One region of the Rahnella sp. R3(2024) genome, then DNA from elsewhere that is predicted to be linked to it. Evidence: predicted binding sites of a transcription regulator. Region 1 holds the regulator's gene; the other holds the start of a gene.
What was found. Region 1 encodes sigma-54, which starts transcription at its own class of promoters, with help from an activator protein. Its sites were predicted from a motif close to GTTGGCACANNTTTCGCTNT; they were not measured.
Positions count from the first base shown of each region.

Region 2: the regulator sigma-54 is predicted to act here: its motif matches at 2,545-2,564, upstream of glnA (glutamate--ammonia ligase).

Region 1 covers NZ_JBHGBU010000001.1:2,609,280-2,618,955, reverse strand. Annotated here, with positions in the region: gene mlaE (lipid asymmetry maintenance ABC transporter permease subunit MlaE) at 1-385, opposite strand, end outside; gene mlaF (phospholipid ABC transporter ATP-binding protein MlaF) at 401-1,204, opposite strand; gene ABSH60_RS11880 (calcium/sodium antiporter) at 1,542-2,519, shown strand; gene kdsD (arabinose-5-phosphate isomerase KdsD) at 2,539-3,525, shown strand; gene kdsC (3-deoxy-manno-octulosonate-8-phosphatase KdsC) at 3,542-4,108, shown strand; gene lptC (LPS export ABC transporter periplasmic protein LptC) at 4,105-4,674, shown strand; gene lptA (lipopolysaccharide ABC transporter substrate-binding protein LptA) at 4,652-5,209, shown strand; gene lptB (LPS export ABC transporter ATP-binding protein) at 5,216-5,941, shown strand; gene rpoN (RNA polymerase factor sigma-54) at 6,044-7,477, shown strand; gene hpf (ribosome hibernation promoting factor) at 7,501-7,788, shown strand; gene ptsN (PTS IIA-like nitrogen regulatory protein PtsN) at 7,898-8,368, shown strand; gene rapZ (RNase adapter RapZ) at 8,436-9,290, shown strand; gene npr (PTS phosphocarrier protein NPr) at 9,287-9,559, shown strand.
Region 2 covers NZ_JBHGBU010000001.1:2,155,664-2,165,339, reverse strand. Annotated here, with positions in the region: gene yihX (glucose-1-phosphatase) at 1-286, opposite strand, end outside; gene typA (ribosome-dependent GTPase TypA) at 450-2,273, opposite strand; gene glnA (glutamate--ammonia ligase) at 2,730-4,139, shown strand; gene glnL (nitrogen regulation protein NR(II)) at 4,383-5,432, shown strand; gene glnG (nitrogen regulation protein NR(I)) at 5,440-6,852, shown strand; gene hemN (oxygen-independent coproporphyrinogen III oxidase) at 6,941-8,314, opposite strand; gene yihI (Der GTPase-activating protein YihI) at 8,501-9,058, opposite strand; gene yihA (ribosome biogenesis GTP-binding protein YihA/YsxC) at 9,645-9,676, shown strand, end outside.

The DNA of each region.
Region 1 (9,676 bases):
TTTGTTCTGTCGCTTTCATCAGACCCAGCTCTGCGGTTAATGCAGACCCGGCGCGCCCGGCAAACAGTAACGCGGTGACCACCGGGCCCAGTTCGCGCAGCAAAGAGAGCGCGACCATCATGCCCAGGCTGGCTTCAGCGCTGTAGGTGGTTAAAATCAAATAGCCCTGTAATCCCAGCACCATGCCGATAAACAGACCGGACACCAGGATAATCAACAGGGAAAGCACGCCCACGCTGTAGAGTTGCTTAATCAGCAAAGGCCACTGCTTGGCGAATTGTGGCTTACCGACCAATGCCCGAAAGAGCATCAGGCCCGCACGGCCAAAAGACACGCAGGTTTGTATCCCGCGACGTCCGACTGAGGCGAGCGCCTTAGTTAACATAAATAGGAAACTCCATTATCCGAGCAACTCTGCTTTGTAATCACCGGCCGGGAAACGGAAAGGCACCGGTCCATCGGCGATACCGTCAAGGAACTGGCGAACGCGCGGATCAGGATTGTTTTGCAGCTCCTCAGGCGTTCCTTCAGCAATGACATGTTGCGCAGCCACGATATACGCATAATCCGCGATGCTCAGAACTTCAGGCACATCATGGGAAACCACGATACAGGTGACACCCAGCGCATGGTTCAGCTCGTCAATCAGCTTGACCAGGACACCCATGGTGATCGGATCCTGTCCCACAAAGGGTTCATCAAACATGATCAGTTCCGGGTCGAGTGCTATCGCACGCGCCAGGGCAACACGCCTCGCCATCCCACCGGAAAGTTCAGCAGGCATCAGTTCGCCGGCACCGCGCAAACCCACCGCTTCCAGTTTCATGGTCACGGTGCTGCGCAATAACGCTTCGGGCAATTTACTGTGTTCGCGCAGCGGAAACGCCACATTCTCGAACACATTGAGGTCAGTAAACAATGCACCGGACTGAAACAACATGCTCATTTTCTTGCGGGATTCATAAAGCTTACGGCGCGAAAGAGTGGGAATATTGTCTCCGTCGAACCAGATTTCACCGCTGTCAGGCGTCAGCTGACCGCCGATAAGGCGCAGCAACGTCGTTTTACCGATCCCTGAAGGCCCCATAATGGCGGTAATTTTACCCCGTGGGACCGTCATGTTTATCTCTTCGAAAATGGGACGATCGCCGCGCACAAAACTCATGCCTTTGATCTCAACCAGATTCGACTCGCTTTGACTCATTCGTTTATCCCTTCGGAATGCCTTCGCTAAAGACGACTTCCGCTTAAATTACTTTCGCTAAGAATACGTCTGGCCCGCAAGCCGTGTTGTATAACTTTGGTATTTTTACAAAAACTTACCCCAGTTTCGTTACCAAAGTTGCCATCGATTTACTTTTCCGCCACAGACGGTCAAAATCAACGAATTACCATTTTATGATAAAAGCCTTCATCGTCTAACATACAGGAACCTGCTGGCGCCGTTTTCGTACAAAATATTGCCTTAACTTATGTTGACGAAGGAATCGCCTGCCTGAACGGGCAACGAACCTCGCATTATACCCAATAAAGGATGTTGCATGCTTCTCGCTATCGTACTGATGATTGTCGGCCTCTTACTTCTTGTTTATGCCGCCGATCGTCTGGTGTACGGAGCCGCAGTATTAGCACGCTCGATGGGCATGCCGCCGCTTATCATCGGCATTACCGTAGTCGGTGTCGGCATATCCCTTCCGGAACTGGTCGTTTCCACTACCGCCGCCATCAATGATCAAATGGATTTGGCGGTTGGAAACGCAATTGGTTCAAATATCATTAATATTCTTCTGATTTTGGGCGGTGCAGCCCTGATTCATCCACTTTCCGTTCGTTCTGATATATTACGCCGCGAACTCCCTCTATTGTTACTGGTCACAGGACTGTGTGGTTTTCTGTTAAGTGACGGAGAGCTTAGTCGCTTTGACGGTGTTTTGCTGCTGGCCAGTGCCGCCGCGTTTATGATGCTGGCGATAAAAATTGCCCGCGCGGCCGAAAAAGAAGGGCTGGATACGCTGACTTACGAGCAGATGTCTGAGCTTCCTTCCGACAGCAGTAATACCGTGGCGTTTTTATGGCTGGCATTGGGCTTTATCATCATGCCGCTGGCGTCCGGGATGATTGTCGACAACAGTACGGTTATTGCACGTTATTTTGGTGTCAGCGAGCTGGTGATTGGCCTGACGGTCATCGCCATCGGGACAAGTCTGCCGGAACTGGCAACGTTTATTGCCGGTGCCATCAAAGGTGAAGATGATATCGCGCTGGGTAATATCATCGGCGCGAATATCTTTAATACCTGTCTGGTGCTGGGATTACCCGCGCTGGTGGCGCCAGGCTCGTTCAACCCGGATGCGTTTCATCGCGATTACTGGGTAATGCTGGCGGTCAGTATCGTGCTCTCCGGGCTGTGCCTGATGCGCAAACATCGTATCGGTCACGTTGCGGGCGCACTATTACTCTGTGGATTTATCGCCTATATGGCAGTGCTGTTCCTTCAACCGGACAGCATCGGCCTTTGAACTCTGTCAGGAATTGACTATGGCTAACGATACCCTCGCCTCCGACTTTGATTTCCAGGCTGTCGGACGTGAAGTGCTGAAAACAGAACGTGAAGGACTTGAGCAGTTAGATCAATACATTAATGGCGATTTCACTCGCGCCTGTAAAATGATTTTCGCCTGTACCGGCAAAGTCGTGGTGATGGGGATGGGTAAATCGGGTCATATAGGCCGCAAGATGGCCGCGACCTTCGCCAGCACCGGCACACCGGCGTTCTTTGTACATCCGGGCGAAGCCAGCCACGGCGATTTGGGCATGGTGTCCAAACAAGACGTCGTGATCCTGATCTCCAACTCCGGCGAAGCGCACGAGATTCTGTCGCTGATCCCGGTATTAAAACGCCTGGATATCACGCTTATCTGCATGACCGCCAATCCCGAAAGTACCATGGGAAAAGCCGCCGATGTACACCTTTGCGTGCGTGTTCCGAAAGAAGCCTGCCCGCTCGGGCTGGCACCGACCAGCAGCACTACCGCCGTGCTGGTGATGGGCGATGCGCTGGCCGTCGCGTTGCTGGAAGCGCGCGGCTTCACACCGGAAGATTTCGCCCTGTCGCACCCTGGCGGAGCACTCGGTCGCAAGCTCTTGCTGCGCGTGAGCGATATCATGCACTCCGGTGACGAAATCCCGCACGTCAGCCGCGATGCGTCTCTGCGTGATGCCCTGCTGGAAATTACCCGCAAGAATTTGGGGATGACCGTCATCTGCGACGATTTAATGAAAATCGAAGGGATCTTTACCGACGGTGACTTACGCCGCATTTTCGACATGGGCGTCAATATCAATAACGCGTCCATTGCCGAAGTGATGACTACCGGCGGCGTGCGCGTGCGCCCTTCCCTGCTGGCGGTCGACGCACTGAATTTAATGCAGGAAAAACACATTACCTGTGTGATGGTTGCCGATGGTGACCAATTGTTAGGTGTGTTACATATGCACGACATGCTGCGCGCTGGCGTAGTTTAATTGAGGAATGCCCTGAATGAGTAATAGCGCAGCCCTGGTGGATACCTGCTACGGTCCGGTCAGCACCGATGTGCTTGAACGTGCGAAAGCGGTTCGCCTGCTGATTTGCGATGTGGACGGCGTCATGTCTGATGGCCTGATCTACATGGGAAATCAGGGAGAAGAGCTGAAAAGTTTCAACGTTCGCGACGGTTATGGAATTCGTTGCCTGCTGACGTCCGACATTGAGGTCGCGATTATTACAGGCCGTAATGCGAAATTACTGGAAGATCGCGCCAAAACCCTTGGAATTCGCCACTTGTATCAGGGGCAATCAGATAAGCTTTTGGCCTTCCGCGAACTGTTAGATACACTGTCGCTTCGGGCAGAGGAAGTCGCTTACATCGGTGACGACCTGATTGACTGGCCGGTGATGGCTGAAGTGGGTCTTTCCGTCGCGGTTCAGGATGCACACCCTATCCTGCTGCCAAAGGCGCATTACGTGACCCGCATTGCCGGTGGCCGTGGCGCAGTACGCGAATTATGTGACTTGATTCTGCTGGCGCAGGGCAAGCTGGAGGACGCCAAAGGGCTGTCGATATGAATAAAACAAGACTTTGGATCATTCTGGTACTGACCGCCATCGTGCTGATACTGATTGGCTGGTCACTGTCAGACAATACGGATGATGCGCCGCAGGCGGTCAACGATCAGGAACCGACCTACCAAAGCTCCCACACGGTAACCATGGTGTATGACCCGCTGGGAAGCCTGACCTACAAACTGGTGTCGGACCAGGTCAAATACTACACCACCGATCAGGTAACATGGTTTACCAACCCGGTGGCGACCATGTATGACAAGAATAAAGTGCCAACCTGGGTGCTGCGTTCTGATAAAGCCAAGATGACTCAGGATAAAATGCTCTATCTTTATGGGCATGTGCAGGCAGACAGCCTGACGCCAGAAACATCACAGCTGCAAAGAATCAAAACGGATAATGCACAGGTTAACCTGACGACACAGGACGTTGCCTCAGACGATGAAGTAACGCTTTATGGCACAGGTTTTACATCTAACGGCATGAAAATGCGTGGTAATCTGCGCGATAAAACAGCAGAGCTGATCGAAAAGGTAACGACCTCTTATGAAATTCAAAGCAAAAAATAAAATCCGTAATCTTCTGATCACCGGCTCGTTGTTGGCCATCAGCATTCCGGCATTCGCGCTGAAAGACGACACAACGAAACCGATCACCATTGATTCCGCCAATCAGGCGCTGGATGTGAACACCAACACGGCAACCTTTACCGGCAATGTGGTGGTGAATCAGGGCTCGATTCAGGTTAAAGCCGACAAAGTTGTGGTGATCCGCCCGCAAGGTGTCTCCGGCAAAGAAGTGGTGGAAGGCTACGGCAATCCGGTGACCTTCTACCAGTTGCAGGACAACGGTAAACCGATTAAAGGCCACGCGCAGAAAGTCCGTTATGAAGTGGAAACCGATCTGGTGACCCTGACCGGAAACGCTTACCTTGAACAGCTGGACAGCAATGTGAAAGGCGATCGTATTACCTATCTGGTGCAGAAACAGCAGATGGAAGCCTTCAGTGATAAAGGCAACCGTGTCACGACCGTGCTGGTTCCGACACAGTTGCAGGAAAAGACCCCGGCAGCAGCCGGTGGCCAGACCAAAAAGAGTAACTGATAATTTATGGCAAAATTAATCGCAGAAAATCTGGCGAAGGCATACAAAGGCCGTAAGGTCGTTGAAGATGTCAGCCTGGCAGTCAATTCAGGCGAAATCGTCGGATTACTTGGCCCTAACGGTGCCGGTAAAACCACCACCTTCTACATGGTGGTCGGTATCGTACAGCGTGACGCTGGCCGAATCATCGTTGACGACGAAGACATCAGCCTTTTGCCATTGCATACCCGCGCACGTCGCGGCATTGGTTACCTGCCTCAGGAAGCCTCTATTTTCCGCCGCCTCAGCGTGTTCGACAACCTGATGGCCGTGCTGCAAATCCGTGACGACCTGAACAAAGAACAGCGCAATGATCGCGCCAATGAGCTGATGGAAGAATTCCATATCTCTCACTTGCGCGATAACCTCGGCCAGTCACTGTCCGGGGGTGAACGCCGTCGTGTGGAAATTGCCCGCGCACTGGCAGCCAACCCTAAGTTTATCCTGCTGGATGAACCCTTTGCCGGTGTTGACCCGATTTCCGTTATCGACATCAAAAAAATCATTGAGCATCTTCGCGACAGCGGTCTGGGCGTTCTGATCACTGACCACAACGTCCGTGAAACGCTCGACGTGTGTGAACGCGCCTATATCGTCAGTCAGGGCAAGCTTATCGCCCACGGCACCCCAGCCGACATTCTTGCTGATGAACAAGTGAAACGTGTTTATCTTGGTGAAGAATTCCGTCTGTGATCTGCGCCGCCTGAAGCGCGCCTGTTTCGCTTTACACTGAAACAGGCCGTTTCTGACCGAAGTGTTGCCGTTCGAACTCATCTACGGATATAAAGCCAAGATATGAAGCAAGGTTTGCAACTCAGATTCAGCCAACAACTGGCAATGACTCCTCAATTACAGCAGGCAATCCGCCTGTTGCAATTGTCCACGCTTGAGCTCCAACAGGAGATCCAACTCGCGCTGGAGAGCAACCCTCTGCTGGAACAAACCGATCTTCACGATGAGATCGATGCGGTCGAAACCGCTGACAGTGAAGGTCTGGATACCCGCGAGGCTCTCGAGCAAAAAGACATGCCCGAAGAGTTACCGCTGGATGCGACCTGGGATGAAATTTACACCGCCGGAACACCGTCCGGTACCGGTAACGATTACAGCGACGACGAGCTGCCCGTTTATCAAGGTGAAACCACCCAGACGCTTCAGGATTACCTGATGTGGCAGGTCGAACTGACGCCGTTTTCCGACACCGATGCGGCTATCGCGACCTCGATTGTCGATGCGGTGGATGACACCGGATATCTGACGATTTCTCTGGACGATATTCTCGAAAGTATCGGCGATGACGACGTCACGATGGACGAAGTGGAAGCCGTGCTCAAACGCGTTCAGCGTTTTGATCCCGTGGGTGTCGCCGCGCGCGACCTGCGCGACTGTCTGCTGATTCAGCTTTCCCAGTACGTCCCGGAAACGCCTTTCATTACAGAAGCCAGACTTATCATCAGCGAACATCTGGATTTGCTGGCGAACCATGATTTCCGCGCACTTATGCGATCAACCCGTCTAAAAGAAGATACACTGAAAGGAGCGATGCTCCTGATCCAGTCTCTTGATCCGCGACCAGGCCAGTCGATCAACACCGGCGAATCCGAATACGTCATCCCGGATGTGCTGGTACGCAAAGTGTCCGGTGTCTGGACTGTCGAACTGAACTCAGACAGCATTCCGCGACTGAAAATCAACCAGCATTATGCTGCGATGGGCAATTCGACCCGCAGCGACAGCGACGGGCAATTTATCCGCAGCAATTTGCAGGAAGCCAAGTGGTTGATCAAAAGTCTGGAGAGCCGCAACGACACGCTGCTGAAAGTCACGCGCTGCATCGTTGAGCAGCAGCAGGCGTTCTTTGAGATGGGTGATGAATACATGAAACCGATGGTGCTGGCCGATATCGCCAGCGCCGTGGAAATGCACGAATCGACGATTTCACGCGTTACAACGCAGAAATTCCTGCACAGCCCGCGTGGCATTTTCGAACTGAAGTATTTCTTCTCCAGCCACGTCAGTACTGACAGCGGCGGCGAGGCATCGTCCACCGCGATCCGGGCGCTGGTGAAGAAATTAATTGCAGCGGAGAATCCTGTAAAACCGCTGAGTGACAGTAAGTTAGCTACCCTGCTTTCCAATCAGGGAATTATGGTGGCGCGCCGTACCGTCGCAAAATACCGAGAGTCTTTGTCCATCCCGCCCTCAAACCAGCGTAAACAGTTAGTTTGACCTCAACAGAGAAGGAAGACATTATGCAGCTCAACATTACCGGACATCACATTGAGATCACCGATCCCCTGAGAGAATTCATCACGATGAAACTGGCGAAGCTCGAACAGTATTTCGACAGGATAAATCAGGTGTATGTGGTGTTAAGCGTTGAAAAAGTGCAGAAAATCGCGGAAGCGACGCTGCATGTGAACGGAGGCGAGTTGCATGCCACCTCGGAGCATCAGGATATGTACGCAGCGATTGACGGCCTGGTTGATAAACTGGCGCGCCAGCTGAACAAACATAAAGACAAACTGAAACAGCACTGACATTCATGTAGCCAACCCTGTGCTACACACCTTCGGGCATCGGCTTGTGACCTTCGGGGAACGAGCCGATATAGCTTTAAGGGTGAATCAGTGCAAAAGTGAAGATGACATGATCAACGATACTGCAATGCAATTAACGTCGGTGCTGAATGCCGAATGCACCAAAAGCGGCGTTCATTGCGCCAGCAAAAAACGCGCGCTGGAAATCATCAGCGAACTGGCTGCCAAACAATTGAATTTGTCGCCACAAGTGATTTTCGACGCCATTTTGACCCGTGAGCGTATGGGCAGCACCGGGATCGGTGCCGGGATCGCCATCCCGCACGGCAAGCTGGAAGAAGACACATTACGCGCCGTCGGCGTGTTTATTCAGCTCGATCAACCGATCGCGTTTGACGCTATCGACAATCAGCCGGTGGATCTCCTTTTTGCCTTGCTGGTTCCGGCAGATCAATGTAAAACCCACTTACACACCTTGTCTTTAGTGGCCAAAAAATTGGCTGATAAAACAGTGTGTCGCCGTCTGCGCGGAGCGCAAAGCGACGAAGAACTGTTCCAGATAATGACAGAAAACGAATAAATTGATGATTCCCGGCAACGCGCCGGGAAAGTGAATTCTGAACACTGAATGCCAGGGGAGTGACACCATGGTGCTGATGATTGTCAGCGGCCGTTCCGGTTCCGGGAAGTCGGTTGCCCTAAGGGCATTAGAAGACATGGGATTTTACTGTGTGGACAATCTGCCGGTGGTTTTACTGCCGCAGCTCGCCCAGACACTTGTCGAACGCAATACGTCTGCCGCCGTCAGCATTGACGTGCGCAACATGCCAGAAACACCGGAAGTGTATGAGCATGCGATGTCACAACTGCCTGAGAGTTTTTCGCCGCAGTTGCTGTTTCTCGACGCAGACCGCAATACCCTGATCCGTCGTTACAGCGATACCCGTCGTCTGCACCCGCTTTCCAGCAAAAACCTGTCCCTTGAAAGTGCCATCGATGAAGAAGCCGATCTGCTCGAGCCATTGCGCTCCGCAGCCGATCTGATCATCGACACCTCAGAAATGTCGGTTCATGAACTGGCAGAAATGCTGCGTACCCGTCTTCTGGGCAAACGTGAGCGTGAACTGACGATGGTCTTTGAATCCTTTGGCTTCAAACACGGCCTGCCGATTGATGCCGATTACGTGTTTGACGTGCGTTTCCTGCCAAACCCGCACTGGGATCCGAAACTGCGTCCGATGACCGGCCTTGATAAACCGGTGGCGGCGTTCCTCGATCGTCACACCGAAGTGCACAACTTTATCTACCAGACCCGCAGCTACCTCGAACAATGGCTGCCGATGCTGGAAACCAACAACCGCAGCTATCTGACCGTCGCCATTGGTTGTACCGGGGGTAAACACCGTTCGGTGTATATCGCAGAACAACTGGCCGACTATTTCCGTTCCCGCGGGAAGAATGTGCAATCCCGCCATCGCACGCTGGAAAAACGCAAATCATGACGGTGAAACAAACGGTAGAAATCAAAAACCGGTTAGGCATGCACGCCCGTCCGGCCATGAAGTTGTTTGAACTGGTGCAGAGTTTTGAATCGGAAGTGATGCTGCGCAATGGCACAGGCATAGAAGCAGAAGCCAGCAGCGTGATAGCACTGCTGATGCTCGATTCCCCGAAAGGTCAGCAGATCGAAATCGAAGCCACCGGCCCCGATGAAGAGCAGGCGCTGACGGCAGTTGTTAATCTGATCAATTCAGGATTTGACGAAGACTAAGACTCCTCACTCTTAGTCATTGGCGTTGCAGCAAGGCAGCCAGGGAGAGAGCCCCGATGAGCTGACATCAGTCAGTGATTCGGGTGAACGAACGCCGCTGCGGCGTCAGGGCCGCAG
Region 2 (9,676 bases), 450 kb from region 1:
GCGATTTAAAGATTTCAATCACTTCAGGCCGCAATCCAACAAAGACTGACTGCCAGCCCAAACTGAATTGTTCGAAACTCAGCGCGATGCCCATCTCATGACAAAGCTCGGCGGCAAAGTCTTGGTCGCTGATTTCTCCCCGCTCATGCTTTTGGAAGGCTTCTCCCATCGAGAATCGCTCGGTCAGCGTGGCAAGCGGTGTTCCGCTGAAATTGCTCCAGACGCCAAGGACACGTTTGAAATCAATATCAATAATGACGTTTCCCATATCAAAAATGTACAGCATTGCATGCTCCTGATTTCAAAGATGACTGTTAACTTTAGCGGTAAAACGTACAGGTGAACAGTGACAGAAGGAGGGGATGTTACGCAGGAGCAGAAAAAAAACATAAAAAAAACAGGGTACCAAAGGCACCCTGTTTCTGTGTAACGGCGTACGTGAAAGAAGATTACGCTTCTTTAGGACCACGCATTGCACGTTTACGATCGTTCTCGGTCAGGTGACGTTTACGAATACGCACAGACTGAGGAGTCACTTCGACCAGCTCGTCATCATCGATGAATTCCAGAGCTTGCTCCAGAGACATTTTGATTGCAGGAACCAGAGTCGTTGCTTCGTCAGTACCGGACGCACGCATGTTGGTCAGTTTCTTACCGGTCAGACAGTTCACAGTCAGGTCGTTAGAACGTGAGTGAATACCGATGATCTGGCCTTCATACACTTCTGCGCCGTGGCCCAGGAACAATTTACCGCGGTCTTGCAGGCTGTACAGTGCGAACGCAACTGCTTTACCCTGACCGTTAGAAATCAGCACGCCGTTCTGACGCTGGCCGATTTCGCCCTGACGAACGTCATCGTAGTGGCTGAACGTGGAGTACAGCAGACCGGTACCTGAAGTCATGGTCATGAATTCAGTACGGAAGCCGATCAGGCCACGTGCAGGGATCAGGTAATCAAGACGGATACGACCTTTACCGTCTGGGATCATGTCTTTGACATCGCCTTTACGCTCACCCATGGCCTGCATAACAGAACCCTGGTGTTGCTCTTCGATATCCAGTGTCACGTTCTCGAATGGCTCTTGCATGCGGCCATCGATTTTACGGTTGATTACTTTAGGACGGGAAACCGCCAGCTCGAAACCTTCACGACGCATGTTTTCGATCAGAACCGACAGGTGAAGTTCACCACGGCCTGAAACACGGAATGCATCAGCATCTTCAGTTTCGTCAACACGCAGTGCCACGTTGTGCACCAGTTCTTTGTTCAGACGATCAAGGATCTGACGTGAAGTCACATACTTGCCTTCTTTACCACAGAACGGAGAGGTGTTTACGCAGAAATACATGGTTACGGTTGGTTCATCAACGCTCAGCGCTGGCAGAGCTTCAACATTCGCCGGATCACAGATTGTGTCGGAGATGTTCAGTTCACCAAGGCCAGTGATCGCGATGATGTCGCCCGCTTCAGCAACGGTGGCTTCGATACGCTCAAGACCCATATGGGTCAGAACTTTACCGACTTTACCGTTACGGGTTTTGCCTTCGCTGTCGATGACAGTGATTTGTTGGTTTGGCTTAACGGTACCGCGTTTGATGCGGCCGATGCCGATGACGCCAACATAGTTGTTGTAGTCCAGCTGAGAGATTTGCATCTGGAACGGTGCATCCATCTCAACTTGTGGCGGAGATACGTGGTCAACGATCGCCTGGTACAACGGGGTCATGTCTTCGGCCATATCGTTATGGTCGTTACCCGCGATACCCATCAGTGCTGATGCATAGATGATTGGGAAATCGAGTTGTTCGTCGGTTGCGTCCAGGTTTACGAACAGGTCGAAGACCTGATCAACAACCCAGTCAGGACGCGCGCCAGGGCGGTCAACCTTGTTGATTACCACGATCGGTTTCAGACCATTAGCGAATGCTTTTTTGGTCACGAAACGGGTTTGCGGCATTGGGCCATCCATTGCATCCACAACCAGCAGCACCGAGTCGACCATTGACATCACACGCTCAACCTCACCGCCGAAATCGGCGTGTCCTGGGGTATCCACGATGTTGATGCGGTAGTCTTTCCAATTAATGGCGGTGTTTTTTGCGAGGATGGTAATCCCACGCTCTTTCTCCAAATCGTTGGAGTCCATTACGCGTTCAGTGGCTTCTACACGCTCTCCGAAAGTACCGGATTGTTGCAGCAGCTTGTCGACCAGGGTGGTTTTACCATGGTCAACGTGGGCAATAATGGCGATGTTACGCAAATTTTCGATCACAGCTTTGCCTCAGGCATTAGAAATAGCGCGCTATTGTACACGTATTAAGCGAGGTTCTAAACAAGATCACAAGGATCTTGTAGAAACAACTTAAGGATGGTTACTTTGTGATCCCTTTCACGGTGCAAAAAGAACACTGAACCAATATGACGCACCTTTTTGGTGCCTTGCATCTCACGATTAGCACCATTGTAGTGCATAAACTCCGTTATGGTGCATACTTATTGAGTGCAAGAGCCCTGTAAAATGGCGCTGTTTGGATTTTCTCAAAGTTGGCACACTTTTCGCTAATAGTTTTTAGGGTAAAAAGTTTTTACAGGGTGAAAAGAGTCTGACCAGACAAATGATAGTGCGGTTTAGGCTACACGCCAGTTCAAGTAAAGCTGTTATTTCCAACTAAAGACCAAAAATGGTTATTCGTTCCACGACGATAATGAGAAATTCGGGAGAACTAGTATGTCCGCTGAACACGTTTTGACGATGCTGAATGAGCATGAAGTGAAATTCGTAGATTTACGTTTCACTGATACCAAAGGCAAAGAACAGCACGTCACCATTCCTGCACACCAGGTTAGCGCTGACTTCTTCGAAGAAGGCAAAATGTTTGATGGCTCTTCAATCGGTGGCTGGAAAGGCATTAACGAATCTGACATGGTTCTGATGCCAGATGCCAGCACTGCTGTTCTTGACCCATTCTATGAAGAAACCACGCTGATCATCCGTTGCGACATCCTTGAGCCGACAACGCTGCAAGGTTATGACCGTGACCCACGTTCTACCGCAAAACGTGCAGAAGATTTCCTGCGCTCTTCCGGTATCGCGGACACCGTACTGTTCGGGCCAGAGCCAGAATTCTTCCTGTTTGATGATGTGCGCTTCGGCAGCAGCATCTCCGGTTCCCACGTCGCTATCGATGATATCGAAGGCGCATGGAACTCCAGCACCAAATACGAAGGCGGCAACAAAGGCCACCGTCCTGCAGTGAAAGGCGGTTACTTCCCGGTTCCTCCGGTCGACTCCTCCCAGGATCTGCGTTCTACCATGTGTCTGACCATGGAAGAAATGGGTCTGGTTGTTGAAGCTCACCACCACGAAGTGGCAACTGCTGGCCAGAACGAAGTGGCAACCCGCTTCAACACCCTGACCAAAAAAGCAGACGAAATCCAAATCTACAAATACGTGGTGCACAACGTGGCTCACGCATTTGGTAAAACAGCGACCTTCATGCCTAAACCAATGTTTGGCGATAACGGTTCCGGTATGCACTGCCACATGTCTTTGTCCAAGAACGGTAACAACCTGTTCGCTGGCGACAAATACGGCGGCCTGTCTGAAATGGCACTGTTCTACATCGGCGGTATCATCAAGCACGCTAAAGCAATCAACGCCTACGCTAACCCGACAACCAACTCCTACAAGCGTTTGGTCCCGGGCTACGAAGCGCCAGTTATGCTGGCTTACTCTGCGCGTAACCGTTCTGCCTCTATCCGTATTCCACACGTATCAAGCCCTAAAGCGATGCGTATCGAAGCGCGTTTCCCTGATCCAGCGGCTAACCCATACCTGGCGTTTGCAGCACTGATGATGGCTGGCCTGGACGGCATCATCAACAAGATCCACCCTGGCGATGCGATGGACAAAAACCTGTATGACCTGCCACCGGAAGAAGAAGCAGAAATTCCAAAAGTTGCAGGTTCACTGGAAGAAGCCCTGAACGCACTGAACGAAGACCGCGAGTTCCTGACCCGTGGCGGCGTGTTCACTGACGACGCTATCGAAGCGTATATCGATCTGCGTAAAGAAGAAATGGACCGCGTGCGTATGACTCCGCATCCGGTTGAATTCGAACTGTATTACAGCGTTTAAGCCCTTAACTCAGCGTTCGTCTTCAGGACGGACGCTGAGCGTAATACCCGACTGAAGGCCCGGTAGTGAGAAAACCTTCAGCGTCAAAATCAAGTCAGACGATTTAATTTGTTGCCGTGGAAACTTTCAGCCCATCTCCGGATGGGCTTTTTTCTCCACACTCTTTCCTGCTTAACCCCTCAGCCCCGTGATTTCGCCGGGTAACGAGATAAAATGCACCGATCAGGTGCGGGAGACTGCGGTATGGCAACTGGCAAACTGCCCGATGCTGGGCAGATCCTGAATTCCTTAATCAACAGCGTTCTGTTATTGGACGACGATTTGGCTGTGCATTACGCCAATCCGGCGGCTCAGCAATTACTGGCGCAAAGTTCCCGCAAACTTTTTGGCACACCGTTGCCTGAGCTGGTGGGATATTTTTCCCTGAATATCGAGTTGATGCGTGAAAGTCTGACTGCCGGACAGGGCTTTACAGACAGCGAAGTGACTCTGGTCGTGGATGGCCGCGCGCACGTGTTGTCACTGACCGCGCAGATGCTGCCGGAAGGCTTCATTTTGGTCGAACTGGCTCCGATGGATAATCAGCGTAAGCTGAGCCAGGAACAATTGCAGCACGCTCAACAGGTTGCCGCGCGTGATTTAATCCGCGGTCTGGCACATGAAATTAAAAACCCGCTCGGCGGTTTGCGTGGTGCAGCGCAGTTACTTTCAAGAGCGCTCCCCGATCCGGCGCTGCTGGAATACACCAAAGTCATTATTGAGCAGGCAGACCGCCTGCGTAATCTGGTCGACCGTTTGCTGGGGCCACAGCGCCCAAGCCAGCACGTTACGCAAAGTATTCATCAGGTTGCAGAGCGTGTTTGTCAGCTGGTATCGATGGAAAAGCCAGATAACGTTCAACTGGTGAGGGACTATGACCCAAGCCTGCCGGAACTGGCGCACGACCCCGATCAGATAGAACAGATTTTGTTAAACATCACCCGCAATGCCCTGCAGGCACTCGGGGAGGAAGGCGGCACAATTACACTGCGTACGCGCACTGCCTTCCAGATCACGTTACATGGTGTGCGTTATCGTCTGGCGGCCCGCATCGATATTGAAGATGACGGCCCCGGCGTACCGGGCCATTTGCAGGACACCCTTTTTTACCCCATGGTCAGTGGCCGCGAGGGGGGCACCGGTTTGGGCCTGTCCATCGCGCGCAGTTTGATTGATCAGCATTCGGGTAAAGTTGAATTTAACAGTTGGCCAGGTCATACCGAATTCTCGGTTTTCCTGCCTATTCGCCAGTGAGGTTCTTATGCAACGAGGGATAGTCTGGATCGTCGATGACGATAGCTCCATCCGCTGGGTTCTTGAACGTGCGCTCACTGGAGCCGGTTTAACCTGCACCACGTTTGACAGCGGTAATGAAGTGCTGGAAGCCATTGCGACTCAAACCCCTGACGTGTTGTTATCCGATATCCGCATGCCTGGGATGGACGGTTTAGCGCTGCTTAAGCAGATTAAACAACGCCATCCGATGCTTCCGGTCATCATAATGACAGCCCATTCCGATCTGGATGCTGCGGTCAGCGCCTATCAGCAAGGCGCGTTTGATTATCTGCCAAAACCGTTCGACATTGACGAAGCCGTGGCGCTGGTAGAGCGCGCCATCAGTCATTATCAGGAACAACAACAACCGGCCCGAACTCAGCCAGCCAGCGGCCCGACTGCTGACATTATTGGCGAAGCGCCAGCCATGCAGGACGTGTTCCGCATCATCGGCCGTTTGTCCCGCTCTTCAATCAGCGTGCTGATTAACGGCGAATCCGGTACCGGTAAAGAGCTGGTGGCTCATGCCTTGCATCGTCACAGCCCTCGCGCTAAAGCGCCTTTTATCGCGCTGAATATGGCGGCAATCCCGAAAGACCTGATCGAGTCCGAACTGTTCGGCCACGAAAAAGGGGCATTTACTGGAGCGAATACCGTTCGTCAGGGGCGTTTCGAGCAGGCCGACAATGGCACGCTGTTCCTGGATGAAATCGGTGATATGCCGCTCGATGTGCAAACCCGTCTTCTGCGCGTGCTGGCAGACGGTCAGTTCTACCGCGTCGGCGGCTATGCACCGGTGAAAGTGGACGTGCGAATCATTGCGGCGACCCACCAGAATCTGGAGCTTAGGGTTCAGGAAGGAAAATTCCGTGAGGATTTATTCCATCGCCTGAACGTTATCCGCGTCCATCTGCCACCGCTGCGTGAACGTCGTGAAGACATTCCGCGTCTGGCGCGTTACTTCCTGCAAGTGGCGGCAAAAGAACTGGGCGTGGAAGCAAAAAATCTGCATCCGGAAACCGAAACGGCGCTGACGCGTCTGCCGTGGCAAGGTAACGTGCGCCAGCTGGAAAACACTTGTCGCTGGCTGACGGTGATGGCGGCGGGCCAGGAAGTTCTGATTCAGGATTTGCCGAGTGAACTGTTTGAGACTTCTGCGCCGGAAGCAGGCGGACAGAGTTTGCCGGACAGCTGGGCAACGCTGCTGGCACAGTGGGCGGATCGCGCACTGCGCTCCGGTCATCAAAACCTGCTGTCGGAAGCACAACCTGAAATGGAGCGGACATTACTGACTACGGCGTTGCGCCATACTCAGGGGCATAAACAGGAAGCTGCACGGTTGCTGGGCTGGGGACGAAACACCCTTACCCGCAAACTAAAAGAACTGGGCATGGAATAATCCTTTCCTGCGCCAGACAGCAAAACAGCCGCGCATGCGGCTGTTTTGCTTTGTTTTGCGTTGATGCGAATCGATTTGCAGCGAAGAATCAGATAACGCGGGAGAATTGCTGCTGACGTACCTGCCGGCGCAGATAAATATCAAAACACATGCAGATATTACGGATCAGCAAACGTCCGCGCGGCGTGACCTGAATGTGTTTTTCACTCACCTCGACAAGCCCGTCTTCCGCCAGCGGCGTCAGCAGCGCCAGATCGTCGGCAAAATAATCGGTAAAGCGGATACCATAACGCTGTTCGATATCGGCGAAACTCAGCTCGAAATGGCAGATCAACGATTTAATAACATCGCGGCGCAGACAGTCGTCATCGGTCATTTCCAGACCGCGCCACAGTGCGTTCCCCTGCTCTTCAACTCTGGCGTAATACGTTTTGAGGTCTTTCTCGTTCTGCGCGTAGGTGTCGCCCAACATGCTGATGGCCGACACGCCCATGCCCAGTAAATCGCTGTCGCCCTGCGTGGTATATCCCTGGAAATTACGGTGAAGTTTGCCTTCACGCTGAGCAATCGCCAGTTCGTCATCAGGGCGCGCAAAGTGATCCATCCCGATAAACCGGTAACCGGACGCCGTCAGTGAACTGATGGTTTCCTGCAGGATTTTCAGTTTCTCTTCAGCACCGGGTAAGTCGGCATCTTTGATTTTGCGTTGTGCCGCGAACAGCTTCGGCATGTGAGCGTAGTTGAAAACGCTGAGACGGTCCGGATTGAGCGCCGCCACACGTTGCAGAGTATAAGCAAAACTTTCGGCGGTTTGTTTTGGCAAACCGTAAATCAGATCGATATTGGTTGAGTTGAAACCGAGCGCCCTGGCGCGTTCAATCAGCGCAAAGATGAACTCTTCATCCTGCTCGCGGTTAACCAGACGCTGCACTTCTTTGTTGAAATCCTGCACGCCCATGCTCAGGCGATTGAAGCCTTCGTTGCGCAGATGGTCCAGCACATCCAGCTCAATTTCACGCGGATCAATCTCCAGCGACATCTCAGCATCAGGCAGGATAGTGAAATGTTGACGCAGAAGGCTCATCAGACGGCCTATCTGGGCTTTGTTGAGATAAGTGGGAGTACCACCGCCCCAATGGAGCTGACTCACGTGACGGCCCTTAAAGAGCGGCGCACGGTGGCGGATCTCTTTACCGAGCACATTCAGATATTCTTCGGCTTTATGCTGCTGGCGGGTAACCAGTTTATTGCAGCCGCAGAAGTAGCAGAGCTTATGACAGAAAGGAATGTGGACATACAACGAGAGGGAACGATCCGGATAACGGGCAGCGGCTTTTTCAAAGGCTGCGTCGTTGTAGCTTTCGCTGAATTCAAGTGCGGTTGGGTAGGATGTGTACCGCGGGCCAGAGTAGTTGTACTTCTGGATCAGCGCTAAATCCCAAACGGTTGTCTGTTCTGACATGGTGACTCACTCCTTCCGGCGTCGGATGCTGCCGGTTCGCCTTACCGGCAGGCTGTTGGCCTGCCGTGCAAAGGTCGCTCTGCGCAAACGTGCTTTGGTTTTCGATAACCGTCGTAGTTTACCGAATAACCAAAGCAGATAACATGCAAAGAGTAAGGCTATTGCCGGAATGACCCAGCTCATGGCTTAGAAACCTTCTTTTGGATTCCCGCGCTTGAGCAACTGCATCATGTCTTCGTTCTTTTCTTCTTCTTCTTCGTCATCTTCATCATCGCCAAGTTCGATACCCAGCAGTTCCATCAGAACGTCGATGCGATCCAGAGTCTGATCAACATAAGCCTGATCTTCAGCGCTCAGGGCTTTACCGTCATCGATAAGATCCAGCAAAGCATCCAGACGTTGATCATTTTCCAGTAATGTCAGTTCTTCTTCCGGGGTCATTTTTGGTTTTGCATCTTGCACAGGCTGCGCCGCTTTCTTCGCTTTAGGTGCATTGTTCATGACGGTTTCAACAATCAGTGGCACGGCTTTTTTACTGCCAATGCGCGGATCGGTTTTCTTCGCGGCTGCACCACTTTGATTTTGGTTGGCATCCGGGTTCGCACGGGAACCAGCCTTACGGCCGCGGCGGCGGTTGTCACGTTTGCGTTCGCGCGCTTCAATATCGAGCTCGACGCGATTCTTTTTTCTCTTCGGTTTGGCTGTCGCGGTATTGGCGCGCGGGGCTTTCGCTGGCTGTTTCATGGATTCTGCTCTTAGGTGTGTACATTTAGTATAGATTTGCGGCGGAATCTAGCAGAAAGCGACCAAAGAAAAAAGGCAGCAAGTGGACCTTGCTGCCTTTTTCTTTCCTTCCTGCGAAGGATATTCAACAAACACTTTCCCTGTATAGCCTCAACGTCCCGGTTTTTCCTTTGCCTTTCAGGGCTTCCGGCCCCGTTCATCCTTAAAGCGCCATGCATTTCCCGTATTCCCTGAAGGCGTAAATCATCCGTGTTTCCATTCTTGCCTTCATCGCGTAAGAAAGACTTTACCCTATCGCCGCAAAGGCTCAAGATACCGCCCTGCCGTCTCACGCCTTCAGCCGATGCTCTGATGTTATCGAATTGAATTTAAAGTGAATTAAAATATACGGCGACTTAATTAGCGAAATAACCCGCATTATGAATAGCAAATGTCTTACATCATGAAGGCCATTTTCCCCCGCCTTCATCTCTGTGGTCCCTTCGCATCATCATTCGGATTGTAAAAAACACTGAACGTATCGCGGCGCTGTTGCAGTTATAATCTCCAGTCAGCCAGATACACAAGCCTCACGGAGACGCACGTTTTGACCAGCCAAACTTACAACTATCATATGAC